Gemmatimonas sp.: one gene and its partner. The protein of the gene in region 2 interacts with the protein of the main gene of each other region in a pairwise test. Links are inferred from orthologs where the notes say so. Each region holds a gene or a part of one and is shown on either strand. Other genes may lie near its edges. The genes, in order: gyrB and gyrA.

Region 1 (3,224 bases), on a different replicon or contig from region 2:
CTCGCAGTTCGTGCGGTCGCTGGTGTCCGTGAACTCGAAGTTCGACCGCGCCTTCGGGGTGAACGGCGTCCCGAACTTCGCGGCGAGCTTCACGGCGCAGGAACTGGCTGGGCAGGATCTCTTCAACGGCCGCGCCGGCTGCGCCCGCTGTCACGGCACGAACGCGCACATCAGCGACGGCGTGCACAACACCGGTCTCGATGCTACGATCACCGACGTCGGGGCGGGGAACGGACGCTTCAAGTCACCGTCGCTGCGCAACATCGCCGTGAGACCGCCGTACATGCATGATGGCCGCTTCCAGACGCTCGAGCAGGTGATCGCTTTCTACGACACCGGCGTGCAGAACAATCCGGGGCTCGACAACCGGTTGCGTGCCGGTGGCGGGGGTAATGCGCCGCCGTTGCGGCTCAATCTGTCGGCGGCCGAGCGGGCGTCATTGGTGGCGTTCCTGGGGACGCTCACGGACAACACGTTCCTGACGGATGTGAGGTTCTCGAATCCATTCGGGCGGTAAGAACGCGGGTGCTTCACCGGACGTAAACGCAAAACCCGACACTCTCGTGAGTGTCGGGTTTTGCGTACGGACGTGCTGCAGCACTCGTACTAGATATCCAGGTTACTCACGAACCGCGCATTCGTTTCGATGAACAACCGGCGCGGCTCCACTTCGTCGCCCATGAGCGTCTGGAACGTCTGGTCGGCCAGCACGGCGTCATCCATCGTCACGCGGAACATCGTGCGCGTTTCCGGATCCATGGTGGTCTTCCAGAGCTGCTCGGGGTTCATTTCACCGAGACCCTTGTAGCGCTGGATCATGATATTGCCGCGGCCTTCGGGACCTCCAAGTCGCTCGACATAGCCGTCGCGCTCCTTCTCGGTGTAGGCGTAGTACTCTTCCTTGCCCTTGGCCACCCGATACAGGGGCGGCTGCGCGATATACATGTACCCAGCGTCGATCAGCTCCGGCATCTGACGGAAGAAGAACGTGAGCAGCAGCGTACGAATGTGCGCGCCGTCCACGTCGGCGTCGGTCATGATGATGATCTTGTGGTAGCGCGTCTTGGACAGGTCGAACTCTTCCTTGATGCCCGACCCGATCGCCGTGATGATCGTCCGGATTTCCTCGTTGTTCAGCACCTTGTCGAAGCGCGCCTTCTCGACGTTGATGATCTTACCGCGCAGCGGCAAAATCGCCTGGAAGTCACGCTTGCGCCCCTGCTTGGCCGAACCGCCGGCCGAGTCGCCTTCCACGAGATAGATCTCGCAGAGCGCCGGGTCGGAGAGCGAACAGTCGGCCAGCTTGCCGGGCAGGTTGGCCACGTCGAGCGCCGACTTCTTGCGCGTGAGATCGCGCGCCTTGCGCGCCGCTTCACGGGCCCGCGCCGCCGACATCGCCTTGTCGATGATGATGTTGGCCGACTTCGGATGCTCGTCGAGGTACTGCGAGAGCAACTCATTCAAGACGCTACGTACGGCGCCTTCAACTTCTGAATTGCCGAGCTTGGTCTTGGTTTGTCCTTCGAACTGCGGCTCCAGCACCTTGACCGACAGCACGGCGGTGAGTCCTTCACGGACATCGTCGCCGGACAAGCGCGTTTCCTTGTCCTTCTTGTTGAGTGTCGACTTTTCCTGAATGTACTTGTTGATGACCGTCGTCAGCGCGCTCTTGAAGCCAGTCAGGTGCGTGCCGCCTTCGTGCGTGTTGATGTTGTTCACGAACGAGAACACGTTCTCGGCGTAGCTGTCGTTGTACTGCAGCGCCATCTCGATGCCGATATCATCGCGCGTCGTGTCGATGTACACCACGTCCTGGTGCAGCGGCTTCTTGTTGCCAATGAGATACGTGACGAACTCCTTGAGGCCACCGCGCGCAAAGAACACTTCTTCGCGGGCCTGGCCGTCCTTCATTTCGTCGGGGCGCTCGTCGCGCAACGTGATCTGAATGCCCTTGTTCAGATACGCGAGCTCGCGAAGACGGCTGGCGAGGGTAACCCACTCGTAGCGCAGCGTTTCCTGGAAGATCTCGGCGTCAGGCTTGAACCACACGCGGGTGCCCGTTTCCTTCGCCGCGACACTGCGCATCACTTTGAGCTTCGTCTGCGTGATGCCACGCTCGAAGTCCATGTAATGCTCCTTGCCGTCGCGCTTGATCCACACCTTCAGCTGCTTCGACAGCGCGTTCACCACCGACACGCCGACACCGTGCAGACCGCCGGACACCTTGTACGTGTCCTTGTCGAACTTGCCGCCGGCGTGCAGCACGGTCATGGCAAGCTCGACACCCGGCATCTTCTCGACCGGGTGCATGTCCACGGGAATACCACGGCCGTTGTCTTCAACGGAAATGGAATCGTCCTCGTGAATGATCACGTGCACGCGGTCGGCATGGCCGGCCAACGCTTCGTCGATCGAGTTGTCCACCACTTCGTACACGAGGTGGTGGAGACCACGCGCCGACGTGGAGCCGATGTACATGCCGGGGCGCTTGCGGACCGCTTCGAGCCCCTTGAGAACGGTGATGCTGTTTGCGCCGTACCCGTTCTCGGGCTGTTCGCTGCTATTCGCCATGAGGTGGGGATATCCCGAAGAAATGAACCGCTGCGGCCATTCCACTGGCCTGCAAACACAACCCCTAAATGTACTCGATCCGGCCTCCGCAAGCAACTCGGCGGTTATACCGCAAGTTGTTGTTGTTGAACAACTTGCGAGCGAGGCGAGCTCAGCGCTGCAGCATCCAGCGCAGCCGGGTGACCGGGGGACGCGACGTGTCCCGGTTCAACGACCGCAGCAGGTCGGGCTCGAGGAACGTGAGCTCCTGCATCCAGGCGTGCGTCTTCACCATCACCACCAGCGTACCGTCCTGCTGCAGCAGCAATGGCTCGGTCACGGTCGCGATCTGCGCTCCCACCAGCGACGGCCATTCCGGAATCACCGCCGCCTGCGCCACCCGATCGGTGAGCCCGGCGTGCTGCAACACGGAGGCGAGCACATCGCCCAGCCTGGCGGGCGCGCGCTTTTTGGGATCGGAACTCATGCCGGCCTCAAGAGCGGTTGCAGCAGGCCGTCACACATGGCGCGCTGTTCGAGACGCGTGAACGCCGCCGGAATGTCTTCCACACGAGGCACCGCCAACAACACCTGCGAGGCGCCGGAATCTTCCAGCAACGCCAGCACGCGTCCCGCCCGCCCGAGGTCGAGCTCGGCGAAGGGATCATCCAGCA
Region 2 (3,416 bases):
GTACTTCGGGCCGGAAGGACAGCAGCGGGCCCGCGACGAATTCTTCACGGCGGTGGGCGCCAAGAATCCGAGCGCCGATCTGTCGTACATCGTGGTGGCGCCGATGGTGATCTGGCGGGACTACGCGGTGGTCGGGGTGAACCGTCCGCGCGAGCGGGGCGGAATCGCGGTGGGCTCGGGGAGCAACGGTGGCGCCGCGTATCTGCTGCGCCGGGTCGGCGGCGAGTGGCGGCTGCTCTCGATCGTACGCAGCTGGGGCGCCTGACTCCGGTTGAGTTTCTAAGTCGTTGAAATGCATTAGGTTATGCCAGACCCGACGCGTTGTTTTTACGCCTCGGGTCGTGTATATTTAAAGGCTGTCGATCAAAGTTGCGGACCACGTCTCTCCTGCCCGACGTCACATGACTGCACCGAACGCCCGCGAACGCATCCTGCCGCGCCTCATCGACGAGGAAGTCAAGGAATCGTTCATCAACTATTCCATGAGCGTCATCGTCTCGCGTGCACTGCCCGACGTGCGTGATGGCCTCAAGCCTGTGCATCGCCGCGTGTTGTACGCGATGAACGAGCTCGGACTGTTGCCGGGGCGTCCGTTCAAGAAGTCGGCGACCGTCGTTGGTGACGTGCTTGGCAAGTATCACCCGCACGGTGACAGCAGCGTGTACGACGCGCTCGTGCGTATGGTCCAGACGTTCTCGCTGCGTTATCCGCTGGTAGACGGCCAAGGCAATTTCGGCTCGATGGACGGCGATAACGCGGCCGCCTATCGCTATACCGAAGCGCGACTGACGCGCATGTCGGTGGAAATGCTCGAAGACATCGACAAGAATACCGTCGACTTCGCGCCGAATTTCGACGATCGTCTTCAAGAGCCGCGTGTTCTGCCCTCGGGCGTGCCGAACCTGCTGGTGAACGGTTCGTCGGGTATCGCGGTGGGCATGGCGACGAACATTCCGCCGCACAATTTGCGCGAAGTCGTAAGCGCCGTGATCGCGATGATCGACAACCCCGAACTCGAAGGTGCGGCCTTGCGCGCGATCGTGCGCGGCCCCGACTTCCCGACGGGCGGCTACATCTACGGTCGCGCCGGTATCGCCGATTATCAGGATACGGGTCGCGGGCGCATCGTGATGCGTGCGAAGGCCGTGATCGAAGAGAAGGAATCGACCGGCCGTTCGCAGATCGTCATCACCGAAGTGCCGTACCAGGTGAACAAGGCGAAGCTGGTCATCGACATCGCGGAGCTGGTGCGCGATCAGAAGCTCACCGGCATCAGCGCGCTGCGCGACGAGTCCGACCGTGATGGTATCCGCGTGGTCGTCGAGCTCAAGCGTGACGCGATCCCGCGTGTGGTGCTCAATCAGCTGTACAAGCACACCGCCATGCAGAGCACATTCGGTGTGATCATGCTGGCGCTCGTGCCCGACGTGAACACGCGACAGCTCGTGCCCAAGGTGCTCACGCTCCGGCAGTGCATCGGTCACTACATCGAGCACCGCCACGAAGTGATCGTGCGGCGTACGCAGTTCGATCTCGACAAGGCGCTCGAACGTGAGCACATCCTCGAGGGACTGAAGATCGCCGTCGACAATATCGACGAAGTGATCCGCATGATCCGCGCGGCCGACGACACTCCCACGGCCAGCCTGCAGCTGCAGGCGCGCTTCGGGCTCTCCGAGCGGCAGGCGGAAGCGATCCTCAACATGCGCTTGGCCAAGCTCACCGGCCTCGAGCGCGACAAGCTCGAGGAAGAACTTGTCGAAGTGCGCGCGTTCATCCTCGAGATGCGCAGCATCCTCGAGTCGCGTCCGCGCCGCATGGACATCATGAAGGGCGAGCTGCTGAAGCTGATGGAGACCTACGGCGACGAGCGCCGCACGGAAATCGTCAGCGATGAAGGCGAGTTCTCGATCGAGGATCTGATCGCCGAAGAGGAGATGGTCGTCACCATCTCGCACAACGGCTACATCAAGCGCACGCCGCTGTCACTGTACAACCGCCAGGGGCGTGGCGGTCGCGGCAAGTCCAGCGCGGATCTCAAGGAAAACGATTTCATCGAGCGCTTTTACGTGGCGAGCACGCACACGTACATGCTCATCTTCACCGATGACGGCCGTTGCTTCTGGCTCAAGGTGCACGAGCTGCCGCAGGCCGGGCGCAACACGCGCGGCAAGCCGATCGTGAACCTCATCAACGTCACGCCCGACACGCGCATCCGCGCGATCGTGCTCACGCGCGAGTTCAGCGACACCGAATTCCTGCTGTTCTGCACGCGCAAGGGGACGGTCAAGAAGACCGCGCTGTCGCAGTACAGCAATCCGCGCTCGAATGGCATCAAGGCCATCAAGGTCGAAGAAGGCGACGAGCTGATGGACGTGCAGGTGACGTCGGGCAGCAACGATGTCGTGCTGGCCACGCGCCATGGTCTCTCGGTGCGCTTCCACGAAAGCGACGTGCGCGAGATGGGCCGCGACACGACCGGTGTGAAAGGCATCGAACTGCGCCCCGAAGATCAGCTGGTGGGCATGGTCGTGATCAAGCGCGAAGCGACGCTGCTCGTCGTGACCGAAAAGGGTCTCGGCAAGTGCAGCGAAGTGAGCGAGTACCGTGTGCAGAAGCGCGGCGGCAAGGGCATCCTGACGCTGAACCGCACCGCCAAGACCGGCGACGTGGTCGCGCTGATGGAAGTGGTACCGGAAGACGAGCTGATGCTGATGACGCGTCAGGGTGTGGCGATTCGCTCGCGGGTGAGCGAAATCCGCGTCACGGGTCGTGCGGCCCAGGGCGTCAAGCTGGTGGCACTCGATGACCACGATGTGGTGCAGGCGGTGGCTCGCGTGATTCCCGACGACAAGGATGACGTCGACGGCGTAGAAGGCAGCGAAGGGGATGCGTCGACCGGAGAGCTCGGGCTCGATGGTGGTGGCGACGCGTGATCGCAAGCGCCCGCTGATCGCGACGGCTGATGCCCATTTCCCGAATTCTCGTCGCTGACGACGATGTGGCCGTCCTCGAATCCGTCACCTGGCTGTTGCAGGAGAACGGGTACGAGGTGATTCCCGCCAATGGCGGGATGGCCTGTCTCGAACAGCTCGAGAAGCGCGCGCCCGATCTGCTGCTCCTCGACATCCTGATGCCGGATGCCGATGGATGTCAGCTGCTCGAGCGCATCAAGAGCGAAGAGCGCTGGCGTGATTTGCCGGTGCTCATGCTGTCCGCGCAACCGCCGGAGGAAGCGTCGGTGCGGTCGTTGGGATTGGGTGCGGCCGATTTCATCCGCAAGCCGTATCGGCCGAAGGAGTTGTTGGCGCGCGTGCAGGCGCAGCTGCGCACGGGGGCCATGCTCCGCTCCACCCGCATGGCGCTCGCGCGCACGGAAGAAGCGTTGGTGCGCGCCCAGCAGGATGCCGACAGTC

Evidence for each region.
Region 1: the proteins of gyrA (region 2) and gyrB interact in binary tests that used the Escherichia coli proteins (3 or more experiments, as listed by UniProt). The link is inferred for Gemmatimonas sp. from one-to-one orthologs.

What each region holds. Positions count from the first base shown.
Region 1 is NZ_JANPLK010000027.1:35,470-38,693, reverse strand. The notes cover bases 90-2,993. They hold gyrB (DNA topoisomerase (ATP-hydrolyzing) subunit B), read right to left. Parts: upstream 2,572-2,993; coding sequence 607-2,571; downstream 90-606. Other genes in these bases: RMP10_RS07680 (DUF721 domain-containing protein), read right to left, coding at 2,723-2,993; RMP10_RS07690 (cytochrome c peroxidase), read left to right, coding at 90-517. In the rest of the region: more of RMP10_RS07690, read left to right, coding at 1-89; more of RMP10_RS07680, read right to left, coding at 2,994-3,037; DNA replication and repair protein RecF, read right to left, coding at 3,034-3,224. UniProt on the Escherichia coli protein: DNA gyrase negatively supercoils closed circular double-stranded DNA in an ATP-dependent manner to maintain chromosomes in an underwound state.
Region 2 is NZ_JANPLK010000003.1:55,847-59,262, forward strand. What follows is about bases 73-3,168. They hold gyrA (DNA gyrase subunit A), read left to right. Parts: upstream 73-401; coding sequence 402-2,936; downstream 2,937-3,168. Other genes in these bases: RMP10_RS02020 (hypothetical protein), read left to right, coding at 73-265; RMP10_RS02030 (diguanylate cyclase), read left to right, coding at 2,966-3,168. Also shown: more of RMP10_RS02020, read left to right, coding at 1-72; more of RMP10_RS02030, read left to right, coding at 3,169-3,416. UniProt on the Escherichia coli protein: A type II topoisomerase that negatively supercoils closed circular double-stranded (ds) DNA in an ATP-dependent manner to maintain chromosomes in an underwound state.